DNA from 2 places in the Clostridium sp. MF28 genome. Region 2 is predicted to be linked to the other one. Evidence: a T-box and tRNA genes for the amino acid it is inferred to sense, from the RefSeq annotation. Region 2 holds a T-box; the other holds one or more tRNA genes.
The links. A T-box is a leader RNA that pairs with one kind of tRNA and senses whether it is charged. The one in region 2 lies ahead of lysS (lysine--tRNA ligase), so its partner is inferred to be a tRNA-Lys.
Positions count from the first base shown of each region.

Region 1 (6,750 bases), 1.6 Mb from region 2:
AGCCTACAATCCGAACTGAGACTGGTTTTAAAGTTTGGCTCACCTCACGGTTTAGCATCTCTGTACCAGCCATTGTAGCACGTGTGTAGCCCTAGACATAAGGGGCATGATGATTTGACGTCATCCCCACCTTCCTCCCGGTTAACCCGGGCAGTCTCGCTAGAGTGCTCAACTAAATGGTAGCAACTAACAATAAGGGTTGCGCTCGTTGCGGGACTTAACCCAACCTCACGACACGAGCTGACGACAACCATGCACCACCTGTCTTCCTGCCCCGAAGGGCTTCCCCGATTAAGGGTAATTCAGGAGATGTCAAGTCTAGGTAAGGTTCTTCGCGTTGCTTCGAATTAAACCACATGCTCCGCTGCTTGTGCGGGCCCCCGTCAATTCCTTTGAGTTTTAATCTTGCGACCGTACTCCCCAGGCGGAATACTTAATGCGTTAGCGGCGGCACAGAGGTCATGACAACCCCTACACCTAGTATTCATCGTTTACGGCGTGGACTACCAGGGTATCTAATCCTGTTTGCTCCCCACGCTTTCGAGCCTCAGTGTCAGTTACAGTCCAGAAAGTCGCCTTCGCCACTGGTATTCTTCCTAATCTCTACGCATTTCACCGCTACACTAGGAATTCTACTTTCCTCTCCTGCACTCTAGATATCCAGTTTGGAATGCAGCACCCAGGTTAAGCCCGAGTATTTCACATCCCACTTAAATATCCACCTACGCTCCCTTTACGCCCAGTAAATCCGGACAACGCTTGCCACCTACGTATTACCGCGGCTGCTGGCACGTAGTTAGCCGTGGCTTCCTCCTCAGGTACCGTCATTATCGTCCCTGAAGACAGAGCTTTACAATCCGAAGACCGTCATCACTCACGCGGCGTTGCTGCATCAGGGTTTCCCCCATTGTGCAATATTCCCCACTGCTGCCTCCGTAGGAGTCTGGGCCGTGTCTCAGTCCCAATGTGGCCGATCACCCTCTCAGGTCGGCTACGCATCGTCGCCTTGGTGAGCCGTTACCTCACCAACTAGCTAATGCGACGCGGGTCCATCTCATAGCGGATTACTCCTTTAATTGCTATGCCATGCGGCACTACAATCTTATGCGGTATTAATCTTCCTTTCGAAAGGCTATTCCCCTCTATGAGGCAGGTTACCCACGTGTTACTCACCCGTCCGCCGCTAATCCGCTCCCGAAGGAGCTTCATCGCTCGACTTGCATGTGTTAAGCACGCCGCCAGCGTTCGTCCTGAGCCAGGATCAAACTCTCAATAAAAAGTTTAATCTTAGCTTACTCAAATAAAAATTGCTGGTTTACTTAAATGTATTTATCTTATTCTGTTCAATTTTCAAAGACCAATTTTCTTCCTACAATTCTCATTGTAGCTATTAATTTATGTCACCCTCAAGCGACTTATTTAGTATATCATCTGCTTTACATACTGTCAATAACTTTTTAATTTTTTTGAACTCAATCAGAAAAGTTTTTCTTAGTTCAATTGAAGTTATTTATGTACCTCAGCGACGTTTATTATATTAACATATATGATAATTGTCTTATTATATTAAATTATCCTATTAAATGACTTTATATTCATTATAGTCTAAAATTCACGTAAAATTCTCTCTAATTCTATTAGTGATACACTAGGAATAGTTATATTATATAACATATAGCTTTTACTAACTTTCCTTTATTTCCATTATGTTTAAGTACAACACCTTAGCGCATTTGATATAAAAAAAGCAAATTTCGCTTACAAATATTTTGGTAAACAAAACTTGCTTTTTTTAACTTATCTTATATATCAACTTATATCATTTCCAAAATTAGTTGCTTATTAATAGCTTATTTATTGTTATACCCTATCTCTCTAGAATAATTAAAGCAGTATCTTCAATAGCTCTCTCTGTAACATCTATAGTCTTACATCCTATTTTTCTCATTATTTTATCTGCAAAATCAAGTTCTTCTAACACTCTTGCATCTCCTGCATATTCAATGTCTGACGTAATCCTATGAAACTTATCTAACCTTCTTTTCCTTATTTCAATTAATCTAAGTGGATTTATTGTTAATCCAAATACTTTTTTTCTATCAATTTCATATATTTCATCTGGAACTCCCACTTCAGGCATTAAAGGAATGTTTATTGCCTTTACCCCCTTATTGGCTAAATACATACAAAGTGGTGTTTTTGAAGTTCTTGAAAGTCCGATCAACACTACATCGGCATTCTTTAATCCCCTATAATCTTTACTATCATCATATTGCATAGCAAATTCCATGGCTTTCTATTCTCTTGAAATATACTTCGTCTGTTTGCCTCATAGCACCTGGGTTGTATGTAGGATGTGTATTTAATATAGTTGATGCCACATTTATTATTGGCCCTAATACATTCATAACCGATATATTTTTTTTCCATTGCTTTTTGTGTCAAATGCTCCCTTACATTAACAGTAATTATAGTAGATACAATTATCACGCTCTCGCACTCATTTGCAATATTCATTACATCTTCAACATCTTCTAAAGATTTTACATATGGAATTCTTTTAACATCTACTTTTTCTGTAAATTGACTTGCCGCTGCAACAGCAACTTGGTTTGCAGTTTCTCCTATCGAATCTGATACTGCTAAAATTGTTAACATATTTATACCTTCTTTCTCATAATCTCATGATACTTTTTATACCTTACTCTTTTTTTATAAATATATACCCTGACCAATGCTTACAATACTTTAATTAATTATGTATGTGTTCCTGTTATCTCTATATTAAACTAAATTTGGTTCATTTAACAGTAGTGAATTTTTTTTTACTATATGTTACACTTTAGTATAACGTAATACAATTACAGTTGGAGGTACTCTTATGAAAAATAAAAAAGTGTTAACTATAAGTATTCTTCCTTTGATGTGGACTATATATGTCTTATTCGAGCTTATTACTGGAAGAATTAATGATCTTAGAACAATTTTATTTAATATGATACTAATTATATTATTTGCACTAGTAGGTCTATTTAGCTACATAATAGGAATTAAATACGAATGTGGATTTAAGTCTAATACACTTGTAATTCTATTTTTCTTTCTTTTTTTATTTGATCAAGGAATAAAGATATTAATAAAACTCTTTTGGTTTAATAATGATTTTCCTATAATATCTAGCTTGTTATATTTTCGACCTATAATTAATACTGAAGGTTCTTGGCTAAATGCTAGATTTGGAGCATCCGTTAATTTTCCTATTTTAATAACTATAAATATATTTGCTATATTTATTTTTATCGAAGTATATAGATATTATTTATACAAAGGAAACAAGGATTTCTGGGCCGATATGTGCTTTATTTTTGTATGCTGTGGTGCTACATGTTCGCTGATTGACAAGATTTTTTATGGTGGTAGTTTAGATTTTATAGGAATAAGTAATTTATTCATTGCTGATATAAAAGACTTATATATTAATATAGGAATATTATTCTTTGCCCTTACTATGTTTAACAATGGATACCTTGCATCTAATGAAGATACATCAGTTAAGGAAGATATTCAATCATTAAGAAAGTTTTTCTTATTTATAAAAAAGGATATCTCGCATAAGTTCAAATCCTTCTAAACAGTTATCTATTAGATTAGTAAAACCTATGAATACTTATTTAATGTTATTCATTTTATAAATTTGTAATATGATATGTTTCAAAATTTATAAAGGTAAATAAAAAAAGAGTTTTACTTTCAGTAAAACTCTTTTATTTATATAAATACTAAGCAAGTTTTTCAATAAGATTACTTTTAATAAAGTAATTGGTGGCTCACCCGGGAATCGAACCCGGGACACCATGATTAAAAGTCATGTGCTCTACCGACTGAGCTAGTGAACCATCTTACCTCGCAACGTCCTACTCTGCCACACAGTCTCCCATGCAGTACCATCGGCGCTATAGACCTTAACTTTCCTGTTCGGAATGGGAAGGAGTGTTACCTCTATGCCATCATCACGAGATTTTAATTAATAGTTGATATAATCTTCATCTATTACTTCAAATTTATGAAATAATCTTTATATAACTATTTTATAATATCTTGTCGAAAACTTGTCTCAACAAGATATTATTATACATAGTATTATCTATTATGTCAACACTTATTCAGAAATAAAACTTATTTTATTTTTTCGGTATATTCTTTTATTAACTCTATAGATCTTTTAAACTTGCTCAACTCTTCTTTTGTCATATGAATTTCCACTACCTCTTTAACCCCATCAGCATTTAAAACAGCAGGTACTCCACAAAAAACATCTTTTTCTCCATACTCGCCATCTAATAATGTAGATACTGGCATTATCTTGTTTTCATCATTTATTATCGCTTTTATGACTCCTACAGCTGCTGTTGCTATACCATAATACGTTGTTCCTTTTCTATTGTACACTTCCCAACCTGCTCTCGCTGTTTCCAGTACTAGTTTATCTAAGTCAACTTCTCCTACTCTATCTTTATTGTCTTTTAATATCTCGTAGAATGACTTTCCTCCAACTGTAACATGAGACCATGGGACCATCTGTGAATCTCCGTGTTCTCCCATAGAATATCCTTGCACACTACGCGGATCAACATTTAATAGTTCTCCAATGAAATTTTTTAGTCTTGCTGAATCAACTGAAGTACCAGTTCCTATAATATGACTCTTTGGTAACCCAGATATCTTATAAACATGATATGCTATCATATCAACCGGATTGGAAATAACAATAAAGTGTCCTTTAAATCCACTCTTCATTATTGGCCTTACAATGGATTCTACTATTTTAGCTGATAATTCTAGTGTATCTAATCTAGTTTGCCCTTGCTTAGGCGGTGCACCAGCTGTTATTACCACAATATCTACATCCCCGCATTGCTCATAGTTCCCCTGACAATTCTTATATTTCTATTCAAATATTCAATACAATGGTTTAAATCCATTACTTCCCCTAGAGCCTTTTCTTCATTTATATCAATCATTAATATCTCATCACATACCCCTTGAGTCATCAGACTAAAGGCTGTACTAGACCCTACTAATCCTGTTCCTATAATAGCCACTTTACTTTTTTTTAAACTCATATTTAACTCCTTTTAAGAAACTTATTCTTACTCATATTATTATTATTTTACACTCATTTATTCACTTATAATTACTTATATATGCACGATTAAATATTATGGATTATATTATACACTATCTTAACTCTCTTCTAAGAATATAAAATCAGTCTTCGTATTCAAAATTTATCTAATTAATAAATTAATCCAATCTTTTATTCCTAAATGTTTATAATACTGAAAATAAATTACTTCTTTAATAATTTATTTTAAAACAAAAAAGGTTGTTAATAAAATTAACAACCTTTGTTATGGTGCGTCATCAGGGATTCGAACCCTGGACACCCTGATTAAGAGTCAGGTGCTCTACCAACTGAGCTAATCACGCAAATCTTACCTCGCAACGTCCTACTCTGCCACACAGTCTCCCATGCAGTACCATCGGCGCTATAGACCTTAACTTTCCTGTTCGGAATGGGAAGGAGTGTTACCTCTATGCCATCATCACGAGATCTTCAATTTGAAAAAACCTTGTTCTTTCAAAATTGCACATAGTTTTTTTAATGTATTTACAACTTGACTATATTGGTCAAGCCCTCGACCTATTAGTATCAGTCAGCTAAATATGTTACCATACTTACACCTCTGACCTATCAACCTTGTAGTCTTCAAGGGGTCTTACTAGCTTATGCTATGGGAAATCTCATCTTGAGGTGGGCTTCACACTTAGATGCTTTCAGCGTTTATCCCTTCCCGACTTAGCTACCCAGCTATGCTTCTGGCGAAACAACTGGTACACCATAGGTCAGTCCATCCCGGTCCTCTCGTACTAAGGACAGCTCCTCTCAAATTTCCTACGCCCGCGACGGATAGGGACCGAACTGTCTCACGACGTTCTGAACCCAGCTCGCGTGCCGCTTTAATGGGCGAACAGCCCAACCCTTGGGACCTACTTCAGCCCCAGGATGCGACGAGCCGACATCGAGGTGCCAAACCTCCCCGTCGATGTGAACTCTTGGGGGAGATCAGCCTGTTATCCCCGAGGTAGCTTTTATCCGTTGAGCGATGGCCCTCCCACGAGGTACCACCGGATCACTAAGCCCGACTTTCGTCCCTGCTCCACTTGTAGGTGTCGCAGTCAGGCTCCCTTCTGCCTTTACACTCTTCGAACGATTTCCGACCGTTCTGAGGGAACCTTTGGGCGCCTCCGTTACATTTTAGGAGGCGACCGCCCCAGTCAAACTGCCCACCTAACAATGTCCTGTCACCAGTTTCATGGCATCCAGTTAGAACTTCAATACTATCAGGGTGGTATCCCAACAACGACTCCACCAAGGCTGACGCCCTAGTTTCCCAGTCTCCCACCTATCCTGTACAGACAATACCGAAATTCAATGCTAAGCTACAGTAAAGCTCTACGGGGTCTTTCCGTCCAATCGCGGGTAGCGAGCATCTTCACTCGCACTACAACTTCGCCGGATTTGCAGTTGAGACAGTGCACAAGTCATTACGCCATTCGTGCGGGTCAGAACTTACCTGACAAGGAATTTCGCTACCTTAGGACCGTTATAGTTACGGCCGCCGTTTACTGGGGCTTAAGTTCACACCTTCGCGTTACCACTAAGTGTTCCCCTTAACCTTCCAGCAC
Region 1 is NZ_CP014331.1:3,031,159-3,037,908, forward strand. It holds rRNA gene AXY43_RS12910 (16S ribosomal RNA) at 1-1,277, opposite strand, end outside; partial or broken gene AXY43_RS12915 (pyruvate, water dikinase regulatory protein) at 1,868-2,658, opposite strand; gene AXY43_RS12920 (signal peptidase II) at 2,882-3,631, shown strand; tRNA gene AXY43_RS12925 (tRNA-Lys) at 3,821-3,896, opposite strand; rRNA gene rrf (5S ribosomal RNA) at 3,902-4,018, opposite strand; partial or broken gene AXY43_RS12935 (L-lactate dehydrogenase) at 4,177-5,123, opposite strand; tRNA gene AXY43_RS12940 (tRNA-Lys) at 5,415-5,490, opposite strand; rRNA gene rrf (5S ribosomal RNA) at 5,498-5,614, opposite strand; rRNA gene AXY43_RS12950 (23S ribosomal RNA) at 5,688-6,750, opposite strand, start outside.
Region 1: it encodes a tRNA-Lys, which carries the amino acid that the T-box ahead of lysS (lysine--tRNA ligase) is inferred to sense. The anticodon was not compared.

Region 2 (14,156 bases):
GGCGGAAACTATAAAGAACATGGTAAGGAATGTAAATTAGAACTTCCAATATACCCTCTCATATTTAGCAAATTTAATAATTCTCTCGCCGCCAATAAACAAATAATCCAACTTCCGAAAAATGCTGAAAAATTTGATTATGAGGCTGAATTAGTTATTATTATTGGTAAAGAAGCGTTTAATGTTGCGAAAGATGAGGCTCTTTCTTATGTTTTTGGGTATACTATCGGTAATGATTTAAGCGCACGTGATCTTCAACTTCGTACAAGTCAATGGTTGTTAGGCAAAACTTGTAATAATTTTGCGCCTATTGGACCATATTTAGTAACAGCCGATGAAATTGATGCTAACAATTTAGAAATTCGATGCGAAGTAAATGAAAAGGTATGTCAATTAGGAAATACTAAAAATATGATTTTTGATTGTGCAACAATAGTAAGCTATATCTCTCAATTCATGACATTAAAGCCTGGTGATCTAATTTTTACTGGAACACCGAGCGGTGTAATTGCAGGGCGTCCAAAAGATAAACAAAACTGGCTAAAATCAGGAGATAGAGTTGTTATCTCAATTGAAAATTTGGGTACTCTAATTAATATACTAAATTAGTGATCTAAATATATAATATTATTAATATATCTTCAAAAAATTGATTTTGTACTTACCCAAAGTACTTTTTACTATTACATAAGATAACAATTAAATTATAGAATTGTATTTTGCACTAATTTGAGGAATATTTCATAATAATAAAAAATTAACGGATAGACAAGTACAAACGGCCATTGTTAAAATTAATGTAGATTTTAACAATGCCGTTTATTTATCCAAATAATAATTAAAGTCTAAATTGTAGCTCATTTTTAATAAAGTTAATATAATTTATATTGCATATGGAATAACAGACTTTAGAAAAAGCATTGATGAGCTAATCGTGATTATACAATTGTCGCTAAAATCGAATTCGTTTATTAAATATCTCTTCGAATTCTAAGTCCTGTTAACAAAAAAATCTATATTATTTACTCAAGTTCATTTAAATTTCACTGTATTTTTTCTTCTTTCTAAAAATGTAACATCTACAAAAGCTAACCCAAAAGATAAACCCACTGCATGAGAAGCAGCATTAAGTATGTCTACATTAGGACTTTTAAAGATGTAATCAAAAGTGCAATTAAGTACAAAAAATGTTGCAAACATAATAACAAATTTATTTAATACTTTTCTAAGATAATCCCATTTCAGTTTTCTTGCATTAAATAAAGTGATTATAGGCACATACAATAACATAAATAGAGCAAACACAGCATAGCCAATTACAAATTTTGAGGCCATACTATTATCTATGTTGCTATAAACAATAATAAATGTAATTATTGTACATATAAAAAACACTAAATAAATAACTTTGTTAAAGAGTAAAGCTTTACTCATATAATACACCCCAATACTCTATATTAAGACCATTAATTTACTATAACGAATAAGTTATAGTACATTTCTGTAAAATCCACTTTTAATTTTTGCTTTAAAAATTATTGTATAGTGTTACAAGCTTATTATTTGCCAGAGCATTCTACAATTTCTACTGAAGCTCTGGTTCATCTCCTACTATTTTATAGCTGCGTTCTTCAACAACTGTTCCATCTGATTTCGTCTCTTTAAAAGTGATTACATCATATCCATCAGCGCTTTTACTTTGAGATGTTTCATAAATTAGCCTTACACCATTTTCAATACGCTCTTTTGTTCCTATCCAATAAGGACAGTGATTTAGAAATGAATCATTCTTCCCCCAGTATACAAATAGTTTATTTTCTGCTGTAACATTAATATTAGGACGTTTCTTTTCAACATATTTTGAGCTCACCTCAGCAGTTCTACCAATTTGTTTTAGGTATTCTTTAGCCTCTTTCTCTTTTGATTCTACAAGCTGCGAATAGCTTTCCTGACCTTTTAAAACCTTGTCCCATAACTTCTCTGGAAACATCTGTTTTATAGAATTTTCACATTCTTCTCCATCTTCAGGTTCTTTATATTCGATTAATGAATAGCCACCATTTGAATTTTTAGAAAATGTCATTACCGTAGGAATAGCTCCACTTCCACTGATTTCTGTGAAAATCCCATTTTCAAAGCCAAAATAACCAAAACTTGAAATAGTGTAAACTTTCGCGATATTATCTTTTTCTTCAACATCTAAAACTATGTGCCCTTCTGTAGCCGCTTCTCCCCTTAGATAATTTGTCCCTCTACTTTTTATGGCTTCGCTTACAGCTTGGTCAATATTTTCAGTAGTGTTGTTATTGTTAACATCTGTTGAATTTACAATATCGCTTGACGAATTGTTTTCTTTCATTTGAATCCATGCTCCATCAGCATTCACTTCATAACCGCCAACACTAGTATTTTTAGCCATTACTCCATTATTATATAAATAATACCAATTATTTTTATCTTTTACCCATCCTGTTTTCATATATCCGTTGCTATCAAAATAGTACCAGTTATTATTAATAAACTTCCAGCCACTTGACCATGAGCTTCCTTCTGTATACCACCATCCGTTATTATCTTTTTTCCATTCAGCATCTGCACCCATTGGAAATATTGCTAGAACTCCAACTAATATCAATCCCTTGATAATTAAATTTTCTATACTTTCTCGATTCATTTTGTACACCATCCCATTTATATTTGGTAATTTAAAATTTACAATTGCAGCACTTTTTAAGTAACATTTTGTTATTAGCATGATTATAGTATTGAAACTTACTTAATCATTTTAATTTTTTTAATGGAAACAATGCAGGTATTACGACAATAACAATCATTGAGTAAATCACAATCCCAAAAGCACTTATTAAACGAAAATTACTATCTTCAAAAATAGGTATGGCAGAAGCAAAGAATATCATTTGTACAAAAAAGCTCCACCATGGCAGTTTACTTTTACGAAAACAATATGGACATGTGATACGTTTTGTGAAACGAGAATCACCACCAACCTTTTTCCAAAGAGTAATGGTTTTAAATTTACAATGCGGGCATTTAAACATAACTTTCACCTCAATTAAGTTAATATGTAATCTAATATAAAATGTCTAATTTTAATCTCCAGCCCTAATACTAACTAATTTACTAATACTTTCACTTCCATTTATGCCTGGTGTATATTTCAGGTCTAAATAAAAATATAATAAGAGCTAATATAATTAAAGCACTTACTCTTTGAATATTTTTCTTTTTCATATATTTTCTTCATAACAATTTCTTATACTGCGTAAATTTGTACAAATTCATAATATAAAGAAAATTTAACAAAAAAATTTAACAAAAAAATTTTATGTGTTAAAAAGAAGAAAAATAGCAGCAAAATAAATTATTGGCGCTAAGCTAACTATAATTGCTTTATTATATAATTTTGATTTGAATAAAAGAAAAAATGATATCATTACTGATATTAATATGACTGCTGGAAGCGAGAAAGTGGATAGGAAAAATATCCATGTATATATGCTTTCCGTCGAACCTGGTGAATCAAATGCCATAGGTGAAACCATTGCTCCAAGCAAACTTAATGGAAATATTAAACAAAATGTCATATTAATAATTATTGTTATAATCTTAATAATTATATTCCCATTCTTTTCTTTATCTACTTCATTTAAAATATGACCTAGCTCTTTATCCATTTGTTTATTTCTACTTATAGATTTCCGAAGCTCTTTTACCCCTTTAATCATTGCCATTACTATCGCTACTACCACTGCAATACAAATAAACTTAATAAGTACTGACATAAAATTAATTGCTGTAGAATTAATTTGCATACAAATCCCCCCAGTAATTCAAAAGGTATTCTCGTAACCCAATTCCAACAAATATATTCCTAATTATAACATATATTACAAGTATCATATTGTTCAATTTTCAAAAGACACTATTTTTACTAATTATCTTGCATTCATATACCATTTTCTAATATATCAGTTCCAAAGCCTTTTCTCAAATCTCTTATATCTCTAAGTGGTGGCTTTCCATTTTTAAAGCCTTATAAATAAATCCAGAAGTTTCTCATCTGCTTTTCCTGCAAACGCTCCTAAATAAAGTTTCTTATTATTTATATTAAAAAGGCGTATCCTTGAAGATGAATCAATTGTTTCTATTGGTGATCCAGCAAAAATGGTCAAAGCCATGATTTACAGTGTAGACCAGCAAGATGCTCCAAAAAGAATTACTATCGGTAGTGATGCCTATGATTCAATTCATCAAGCACTATCTGATCGTCTTAAAGAACTTGAATCACAAAAAAGGCTTGCTTTTTCCACTGATTTTACTGTCTAAGTCCAAACTATACTGGTTTGGAATAGAAATATTAGTGTATTTTAAAATTCGCGGTAACTCATTGAGTTACCGCGAATTATTATATATCAAAAATCAATATCAATATATTTCTTATTAGATTTTTATAAGCAAATATCAAATCATATTTTAATCTTAATTTTTCAAAATATATCTCAGTTTTAATTCTTACTTTCTATTTATTGCCATCTATTAATTCTTTCAAACTAATACTAGGATTAGTATAACGTCCCCTGCTTTGTGTCTTATTCTTATAGTTAATAGCCTGCTTTGGGCACCATTGAACGCACGCCATACATTGTTCGCAATTGTGCTTAAAACTCGGCTTTTTGTTTTTCATTACTATGTTGGAAACAGGACAAACTGCCTCACATGTTCTACAGCCTGTGCAAGCATCGGAAACATTAAAACCTTTGTCTTTTCTGGCATATATTAATTTTTGACCAATAGCAGTCGATATATTAAGGGGCTCGTTCACCTTACCCACTGGCTGCTGTGTTTTAGCTACTATCTTTTGTACTAATGCAGGTATATTATCAGTAGCAATTTGATATTTCTCTGGATTTCTCTCGTTCATTTTATACATCGCGACATAATTTTCAACCATAATAATTTTCTCTGCAAAATTAAGTGTCACACCTTTTTTTGCTAAAATTTTGGCAGGGACAGTTAACGCAACACCACTTATATTGCCGCATCCAGTCACAGCAAAAAAATATGCGTTTTTACTTTTTTCAAGCGACATTTCGCTTATAAATTGTGTTACTCTTCGTGGCAAATTCAAGGCATATGTAGGATATACAAAACCGATATAATCATACACTTCATTGCTGTCATGTTCACCTTTACCCATGGATACCAACTTGCAATCCGGTAATGCCTCAGCTATTTTTTTAGCTACCTGTAAGTTGTTTCCTGTTCCTGTAAAATAATAAATAACACTTTTCAATTTCAATTACCTCCTTATTTGTTATAATCAATATGATCCATATGATTATTTTGTATAGTTATTATCAAAAATCACTATTATTAGCTATTCCTTGAAGGAGCTTTCATATTCTCCTCACTTAATTTATCCATTGTCATATCATATTTTTTATTTATCTTAGATATAAACCTTTTAATGGTTGCTTCATTTTAAACAAAAAATCATGTCCAATCACCCAAACTATGTCCAATATAGTTATGGCTAATCGTAATTACTTGCTCAAACTCTGTTAAAGTTCTGATCAAGCATTACAAGTTACATTAATATATTTCTGTAACTTATGATGTCAATATACCACACTCCACCATAAATTACAATGTACTAAATATGTAACTTGTTATAAATTTTATACTAGGAATGTTTTTCTTCTTTAAGTTTAACCATTCTTTTATAAAGTATAGTCAAAGTATTAGACTGCAAATAAATAAAGTCCTCAACAATTCTTCTCAGAAAGTCAAGGACTAAAAATTTTAACTCATCATATTTGGGTTTTAGATTCATTTATCTTGTACTATAATCTCTTTGATACTATTTATCCCGTATTTTATACTTTTTCTATTGGACTCAACATCGTAAAAGCACCTGCATTTACTGTCCAATCACTATCATTAATATCTCCAATACTTCCTTCGTTGCACTCTTTTTCAAAACTGATTAACTATAGCTATGAAACTCAAATCCATCTTCTGGTTCCCCTATTTCAAAACCTAATGTTGCTGAACCATTCATCTTAAATAGTTCAAGCCATTTATCCCATTCTTCTTGTTGCATTTCAGCATAGAATTGCAGCCCACTAGGTTCAACTGAAGCAGTAATTATTCTTTTGCCATTATCTTGTGCATACCAATGAGGAATTCCATCAATAAAACCGCTCCATCCTGGCATTTCAGAATATAATTCAGCTAATTTATCCCATATAGAATCTGGTGATGAGTAATGAATATTCAAATTATGATTGTGTATTTCCATAAGAAATTCTCCCCTCCCCCTTAACATTGCAATCTAATCATTACTAGCCTAATTTGGAGCCACTACAGCACATCCAATTATATTAATAATTAGAAATTGTATTTTATTTATGACATGGTTACCGTAAGTCTAATAACTATACTTTAATGCAAATCTTATTAAATATTGATTTTTGAGGAGGCCTCAATAACAAAATCTTTAAATATTTTAGCTGAAGGAGTCATATATCCATTCTTCAACCATCCCATATGCACAGTTCTATAGCAATTGGGTTCTTTTATTTTTAATACTGATACTTCTTCTGTTATTAAATTTGGGGTGTTAGGAACTATAGAAATACCAAGACCTGCACTAACAAAACCTGTTACCACCATACTGCTTTCATTATATTCTATAGATGTTTTTGGAACAAAACCAATGCTTTCGAAAATAGAACACATTTTTCCTTTGATTCCTTCTGAAAAAAACACAAACGATTCTTCTTTTAAGCCTTTTAGAAATACTTCTGTTTTATCAGCAAGATGATGATTTTTAGGGACTATGAGAACAAGCTCCTCATTTTTTATAGGAACTGACTCTATTTCTTCATACCTTTTAATATCTTCAAATTCATCATAAAAACCAAAATCAAACTTACCATCCTTAAGGCCTTTTAAAATATTAAAAGTTGATTGAATCCCAAATTCAAATTTTGTATTTGGACTTTCCTTCAAAAATTCACTTATAATCGAAGGAATAAAATGTGTTCCAATAGTGTAAAGTGAAGATATGGAAACTGTGCCTGCCATAGGATTAATTATATCCTGTAATTCCTGAATTCCTTTACTAATCTCATTTATTGCAGCGTTAGCATGTATTAAAAACATACTGCCAAAACGAGTTAATTTTATATTGCGTCCATTTTTTTCAAATAATGGCACATTTAGCTCTTCTTCTAATTTTGAAATAGCTTTACTCAAGGCTGGCTGTGTTACGGAAAGCAAATTAGCTGCTGATGTAAAATTCTGTGTTTCCGCTACAGTTTTAAAATATTCTAATTGCTGCCAGTTCATAAATGCACTCCTTAATTTATAATATTTTAAGTTATAAAGCATTAATAATAATCTATAACTTTTAGTTATTGATTCAATGAAAAATATTAATTAGACATATGATACACATATTGATATCATTATATTACTTTATAAATTACATTTAACTTTTTATAGATTAATTATAAATTTAATTTATGTATTAGTCAAAGGTGATGATGTTTTTTTATTAAGCAAAAATCTTATATATTCATTACCATTTAGTAAATATAAAGATTAAATTAAAATGTCTTTTAAATTGAAAGGAGAAAAACTATGAATGAAATAATTCAAAATATCTTAACAAGAAGAAGTATAAGAACTTATAAAGAAGATCAAATTTCTGATGCGGACTTAAATACTGTTTTAGAGGCTGCCCAATTTGCTCCAACAGCTATGGGCAAACAAGGCTGGCATTTCACAGCAGTTCAAAATAAAGAAAAGATTGAAAAGCTAATTTCTGCAATAAAAGAAGCTATGTTAAAATCTTCTATAGAACAATATAGAAAGATGGGAGAAAATCCTAATTTTAATCCATTTTATAATGCGCCTACTATAGTAATCACATCACATGATAAAAAAATGCCTTCAGGAGAATCTGACTGTGCAGCAGCACTTGAAAATATGTTATTAGCTGCTCATTCACTTAATATTGGATCTTGCTGGATTCATATATTAGCTATTACTGGAGAAGATCCTAAAGTTAAAAGCGTACTTACAGAACTAGGTGTTCCTGAAGATTATGCGGTGTTTGGTACTGCTGTTTTGGGCTATAACAGTAAAGAAGAAACTAAAGCAGCACCTAGAAAAGAAGGAACTTTTAATATAGTAAAATAAAACTCTAATCTGGTTTCTTTGATAGTATCCTGCTATGGTAAGGTGTAAGGTAAACTCCCAGCTAAATGTAGAAACCAGAATCAATAGATACTCTTCCGCCAGAAATGGCGGTTTCTTTTTTATACTCCCAATTCATGCAAAGTCATTTTTGAAAATAAAAATAGATGAGCCCACTAACTACGGACAGTTTCCCCAAATAACTACGAATATCTTAATTCTTGATACAATAATTTACTTTTTTCATAATATCAATGCTAATTAAATTCACAAACTTTTTCCACTATCATAAGCCCTATGCCAATAAAATGTAATGCAAAGACAGTGCGCCACCTACGTTTATTGAAAAAATAACCATTGCTATCAATCCAACTTTATAATAAAAATTACAGAGCCATCTGCTTTTTACAAAAGTCTTTTCTCTTTTTAATTCAATTTTTATTTCACCCCTAATCATTTAACAAATGCATTCCATAATTTTATTACTATATTAAAATTTTTCTCTACTAATATTTAAGACGTATTTTCCTATCTTAAACCACATAAAAATCGAACTTTTTAACCAACCAACCTTCAAACCCGCATTATTCAAGCATATTCTTCAGAATATCAGAATATATATTCTAGTATTCTGAAGAATATATATGGTGGAGAATATATATTCTTTACCATATAAGAATATTGACTAAATGTTTTGAGCTTGTTTTAAATATCTCTCTAAATTTTACAAAGCCTTATGAAAATTCTTGCTCCCTATTGCTTAGTACATTCATAAAAATAAAAAAAAGGAATACCCAAAGCTCTTATTGCTCTAAGTATTCCAGTTAATTATTTAAGTCCATTATTATAATATATACTTGTTTTTATTCTTGTTTCTCTATAAAACAAACTAATTATAAGCCAAATCCACACTATGAAATATATTCCAACTAGAAATAAGGATTATGCTTTTGTAACCACAAGGGTCATAATATGAAATGTTTCATTAGGAATTTGATGGTTATTATTCTTAGATTACAAGTTGTTCCAAATATGCTAGTTCAAAAAGTGAGAATCGAAATTTTACATTTCGTTCTTCGAACTTTCTCTGTGAGCGCTCGCCTTTGAGGCTAGCATCTTGCGTGCAACTTGTAATCTTAGAATCATCCATCATAATTCCTTAGAAACTGGAACAACAGCATAATTCTTATTTCGGCGAGCTATGCTCATAAGTTTGGATATCTGTAGTATTTTTATTTTTATCTTTTAACTAAAGGAAAGGCAATAACATCTTTTATTGTATTTGATCCAGTTAGAAACATTATCATTCTATCAATACCGATACCTAGACCTCCAGTTGGTGGCATTGCTGTATCAATAGCTATAGCAAATTCTTCATCCATTGGACTTGCTGTTTCTAGTCCTCCTCTTAATTTTTCAGCTTGGTCATGTAATAATATACGCTGCCTTAATGGATCATTTAATTCTGAATAAGCATTTCCAAGCTCTACTCCATAGGCATATGGTTCAAATCTTTCAATTAGATCTGGATTTTCCCTATGAACTTTACAAAGTGGTGATGATTCTTTTGGAAAGTCTATAACAAAAGTAGGTTGTATTAATTTCTTCTCGCTATATGCTTCAAAAAGATTTGTTATTAATTCTCCTTTAGAAACTTCATTTATATTTAAACCTTCATTTTGCTCTTCAATCAAAAGAGAATTCTCTTTTATTTTACTTATAATTTCTTCTTTAGTTAAATTCTCTACATCAATACCTGTATCTTGTTTTACAAGATTACACATAGTTTCTCTCTTCCATGGAGCTTTAAAATCAATTTCTTCTTCACCATATTTTATTTTAGTAGAGCCATTAACAGACATAAACACATATTCATATATTCCTTCCATAATTCTCATCATATCTTCATAGTCTGCATAAGACATATAACATTCCATTAGAGTAAATTCTGGATAATGTGTTCTATCAATTCCTTCATTTCTAAAAGATCTTGCAAATGTATAAACCCTTTCTATTCCTCCAACAATAAGTCTTTTCAAATATAATTCTGGAGAGACATTCATATATACTTCACAATCTAAATCATTAACAAAAGTTTTAAATGGTTTTGCTTCTCCTCCACCATATTTAGTATCAAGTACAGGAGTATCGCATTCAATAAAATTCATATCATTCAAATATTCTCTAATTGCAGTAATTGCTTTAGAACGTTTTATGAGTCTTTCCTTAACGTCTGAATTCATTATCATATCTAAAGATCTATGTCTTTGTCTTAAATCTGAATCTTGAATTCCATGATATTTTTCAGGAAGGGTTCTTATTGATTTAGATAACAATTCAAATTTGTTTGCTCTAATAGTTATTTCTCCCGTCTGAGTCTTAAATACACTTCCCTCTACCCCAATAATATCGCCGACATCTATTAATTTTAAAACATTATAATTTTCATTTCCAATTAACTTTTTACTAAAAAATATTTGTATATTTCCTCTTTCATCTACTATGTTAGCAAAAGTTGCATTTCCCATTCTTCTAAGAAACATTATTCTTCCTGCTAAAGAAAATACTTTACTTTCATCAATAGTATCAAAATTATCACATATCTCTTTTGTATAAGTTTTTTTGTTAAAATCGTAATTATAAGGATATGGATTTATTCCTAACTCACTAAGTTTATTTAACTTTTTTATTCTCTCCACTATAAATTCATTTGCATTTGTCATTATATTTTCTAATTCATTTAAATTTTCATATTGCTCATACATTTTTGTTACCACCTTTACTTATTTATTGATTAATTTAGGCATATAAAAGAAAATATCACTTTCAATTTTGCCTTAAGTTTTTTATCAGGCAAGAAAGCGGATTTACTTGTTATTCTTCTGATATTGCCTTAATACAAATAAAAAAACCTTCACCTCCAAGATTTCTAATCTTGAGGACGAAAGTTATAAATTCGTGGTACCACCTCAGTTTATGTATGCGTTGCCGTATACACCTCTTCAAGTACATCAAAAATGAGATACTCTATACCTATAACGGGGTATTCCGTCACATCCTACCTCTATTAAGTAAAACTTGATTCATGCTGGGTTTTTATCCCCATCTGAATTCTAGTTTAATTTATACCCTCAATGGGTACCCTGTCCAAGAGCACGTAGCCGTTATCTTCCACCTATATGTGAGAGAGTATTACGGATTACTAGCTATCGGATAAAATAGACTCAGTGTGCAGCTCCAAGACCTTCTTCAATAAAAATCCATTGCTCAATCCCACCATCTAGAGCTCTCTGAAAACGAATTATTTTATCTACTCTTCTTTTCATTGCTTTTAATACATTCTACAATAAAAACCTGTTTTTGTAAATATAACATCTAAAAACTCTCTTCATAGTTTTTTATCTTCAATTAACAATCTTCTGTTTTTCTTTTTGTATATTTTAATATAGTAATACCGTTCTCCACAAAAAACCCATCTAGATGAAGCTTTATTGTTGGATTATTTTCTAAAAATAAAGGTCTTCCTTTTCCTAATACAATTGGAATTATTCCTACTATAAATCCATCAATAATATCGGCTTTAATAAAATTATCTACAAGACCTCCACCACCAAATAAGTAGATATCTTTGCCGTCCTTTTCTTTTTCTTCTTGTATTATTTTAACAATATCTCCGCTAATAAAATGAAGATTATCTTGATTTTGAAGTTTTTGAGATGTTGCTACATATACTTTTTTATTTCTATAATCATTATGCATATCTTGGTCATAGCAATTTTTACCCATAACTACTATATCTATACCTTCTAGGAATTTATCAAAATCAAATTTATTTTCAGTATTTAATGTATTATCTCCATGTCCAACTATCCAATCATATCCACCATCTTCTGAGGCTATATATCCATCAAGACTTATTGCCAGATTTAAAATTATCTTTCTTTTCACATTAAAGCCTCCCTAATTGTCTAAGACATTTTGATTTTCACCTGTTTTATTGTTATTATTGTTTGATATATAATTAATTATAAGTCATAATAATTTTCATGACATATAATATATTAAAAATAAAATAATGAAAGAAGACAGATTAATTGTTTGCATTTATTATTTCCTTCAATGTAACATTTTGATTAATAAATCTAGTCTTACTTTTTTCCTTTTTAACTCTTATTGCATTATGTGGACAATTATTAGTACATGCTAAACATCTCTGACAATTATTCATAAATAAGGGTTTCTTATCTACTTTTATATTATTTACAGGGCACACTTTTTCACAAGTTTTGCAGCCAGTACAAGTATTTTCTACAGTAAAATTCTTTTCAAATTGATCATCATAAAATAATTTTTCACTTAGTATTCTAAGACCACTAGAAATAAAAGAATGTTTTTTAATATATTTCTTTTCTTCATTAATATCTTTAATTATTTTTTCTAAGTTCTCTCCTATCTTTTTCTTAGGTTCTTTTTCTAGCTCCTTATTTATATCAAATCCTGGAAGGTAGTTATCAATCATAACTATCTCGTTAATATAAGAAAATTCAATTCTATTTCTATTACCAATTTCTAAAAGGTGTCTTGTTGCTGCACCAGCATACATTCCATAAGTTGCTATTCCAAAAATATATTTACTCTTAAATTTTGCTTTATTTAAAAATTCTTCAACTATTTTAGGAACTCCGCTATTATAAATTGGAAATATAATCCCAATTTTTTTATCTTCAAAATCATATTTACCTTCTTTTATTAATTTAGGAATTGAATAATAATCGCTTCCAAGACTTTTTGCTATATATAGACTATTTCCTGTTGCTGTGAAATATAAAATTTTCATAATATCCTCCTCAAATTTCACCGTTACAATTGTAACGCTTATTTGAGTATAGTATAATTGGGGCAAAAGAATATTTCAATAGAAGATAGAGCAAACGTTACAAAAGAAAGGATATTGTTATGGTAAATAAAGCCGCTAATATACAAAATATAATAACAAAAGAAAGTATTTTCACTGCACTTATGATTTTAATGAAAAAAAAGAATTTTAAAGAAATCTCTATTACAGAAATAGCAAAAAAAGCTGGAGTTTCTCGAATGGCTTTTTATAGAAATTATAATATAAAGGAAGATATTATTACCACATACATTGATGAACTCTTAAAAGAATATTCTAAGGAAGTAATGCAGAAAGAAAAACTAGACAATTATGAGAATTTACGCTTATACTTTTCCTATTTTAGAAAACATGAGAAGTTAATTTCTAATTTAATTAATTCCAATTTAATTAACATACTTCTTGAAAAATGTATTGAATCTTTTTATGAACTATCCCAAAGGATTCTCTGCAAAGATTCACTTCTTCCAGATCAGCATAAATTTTGGATTGATTATATGGCCGGTGGATTATATAATGTATTAATCGAATGGGCTAAAGGTGGGATGGGGCAAAGTGATGACTATATGGCAAAGACAATTTCTGAATTTATAAATAAGTAATATAGATGAATCATACCAATTAGAGGCTCTTTTCTTTAATAGTTCCAGTGTTTTCTATTAATACGTATTTATATTCAAGTATATAATACGGAAAATCGGCCGTATCTAATTCTTGATTAGGATTACCAGATTTATAGTATTCAGGTATTTTAGTTTCGTCATATCCTTCAAACATTTTATACCTCAATTTAAAATTTACATGAACCAAAAAACTGTCTAGTTATTTTTGTTTAAAAAGCACTAAAATTATTTATAAATAGGTGACTCTAAAGATTCAAGCCTAGGAAGTGATATCCCAAGTCTACGTGCTTCAGCAAGAGTATCGCGCACAAATATTACATTACTTTCAGCTTTTAGATTTTCACTCCCACTAGCACTTCTCATTATTTCTCTTGGCAGATTACCTTCAGCTAATGCTAATTTCATTACAAAAG
Region 2 is NZ_CP014331.1:1,385,359-1,399,514, forward strand. It holds gene AXY43_RS06140 (fumarylacetoacetate hydrolase family protein) at 1-609, shown strand, start outside; gene AXY43_RS06145 (hypothetical protein) at 1,033-1,434, opposite strand; gene AXY43_RS06150 (cell wall-binding protein) at 1,586-2,674, opposite strand; gene AXY43_RS06160 (hypothetical protein) at 3,345-3,833, opposite strand; gene AXY43_RS27665 (hypothetical protein) at 4,047-4,199, opposite strand; gene AXY43_RS27670 (hypothetical protein) at 4,198-4,347, shown strand; gene AXY43_RS06165 (EFR1 family ferrodoxin) at 4,541-5,314, opposite strand; gene AXY43_RS06170 (hypothetical protein) at 6,008-6,322, opposite strand; gene AXY43_RS06175 (LysR family transcriptional regulator) at 6,481-7,374, opposite strand; gene AXY43_RS06180 (nitroreductase family protein) at 7,669-8,229, shown strand; gene lysS (lysine--tRNA ligase) at 9,465-10,991, opposite strand; T-box leader at 11,161-11,561, opposite strand; gene AXY43_RS06190 (dihydrofolate reductase family protein) at 11,635-12,174, opposite strand; gene AXY43_RS06195 (EFR1 family ferrodoxin) at 12,317-13,063, opposite strand; gene AXY43_RS06200 (TetR/AcrR family transcriptional regulator) at 13,183-13,722, shown strand; gene AXY43_RS27675 (hypothetical protein) at 13,742-13,897, opposite strand; gene AXY43_RS06205 (ketopantoate reductase family protein) at 13,969-14,156, opposite strand, start outside.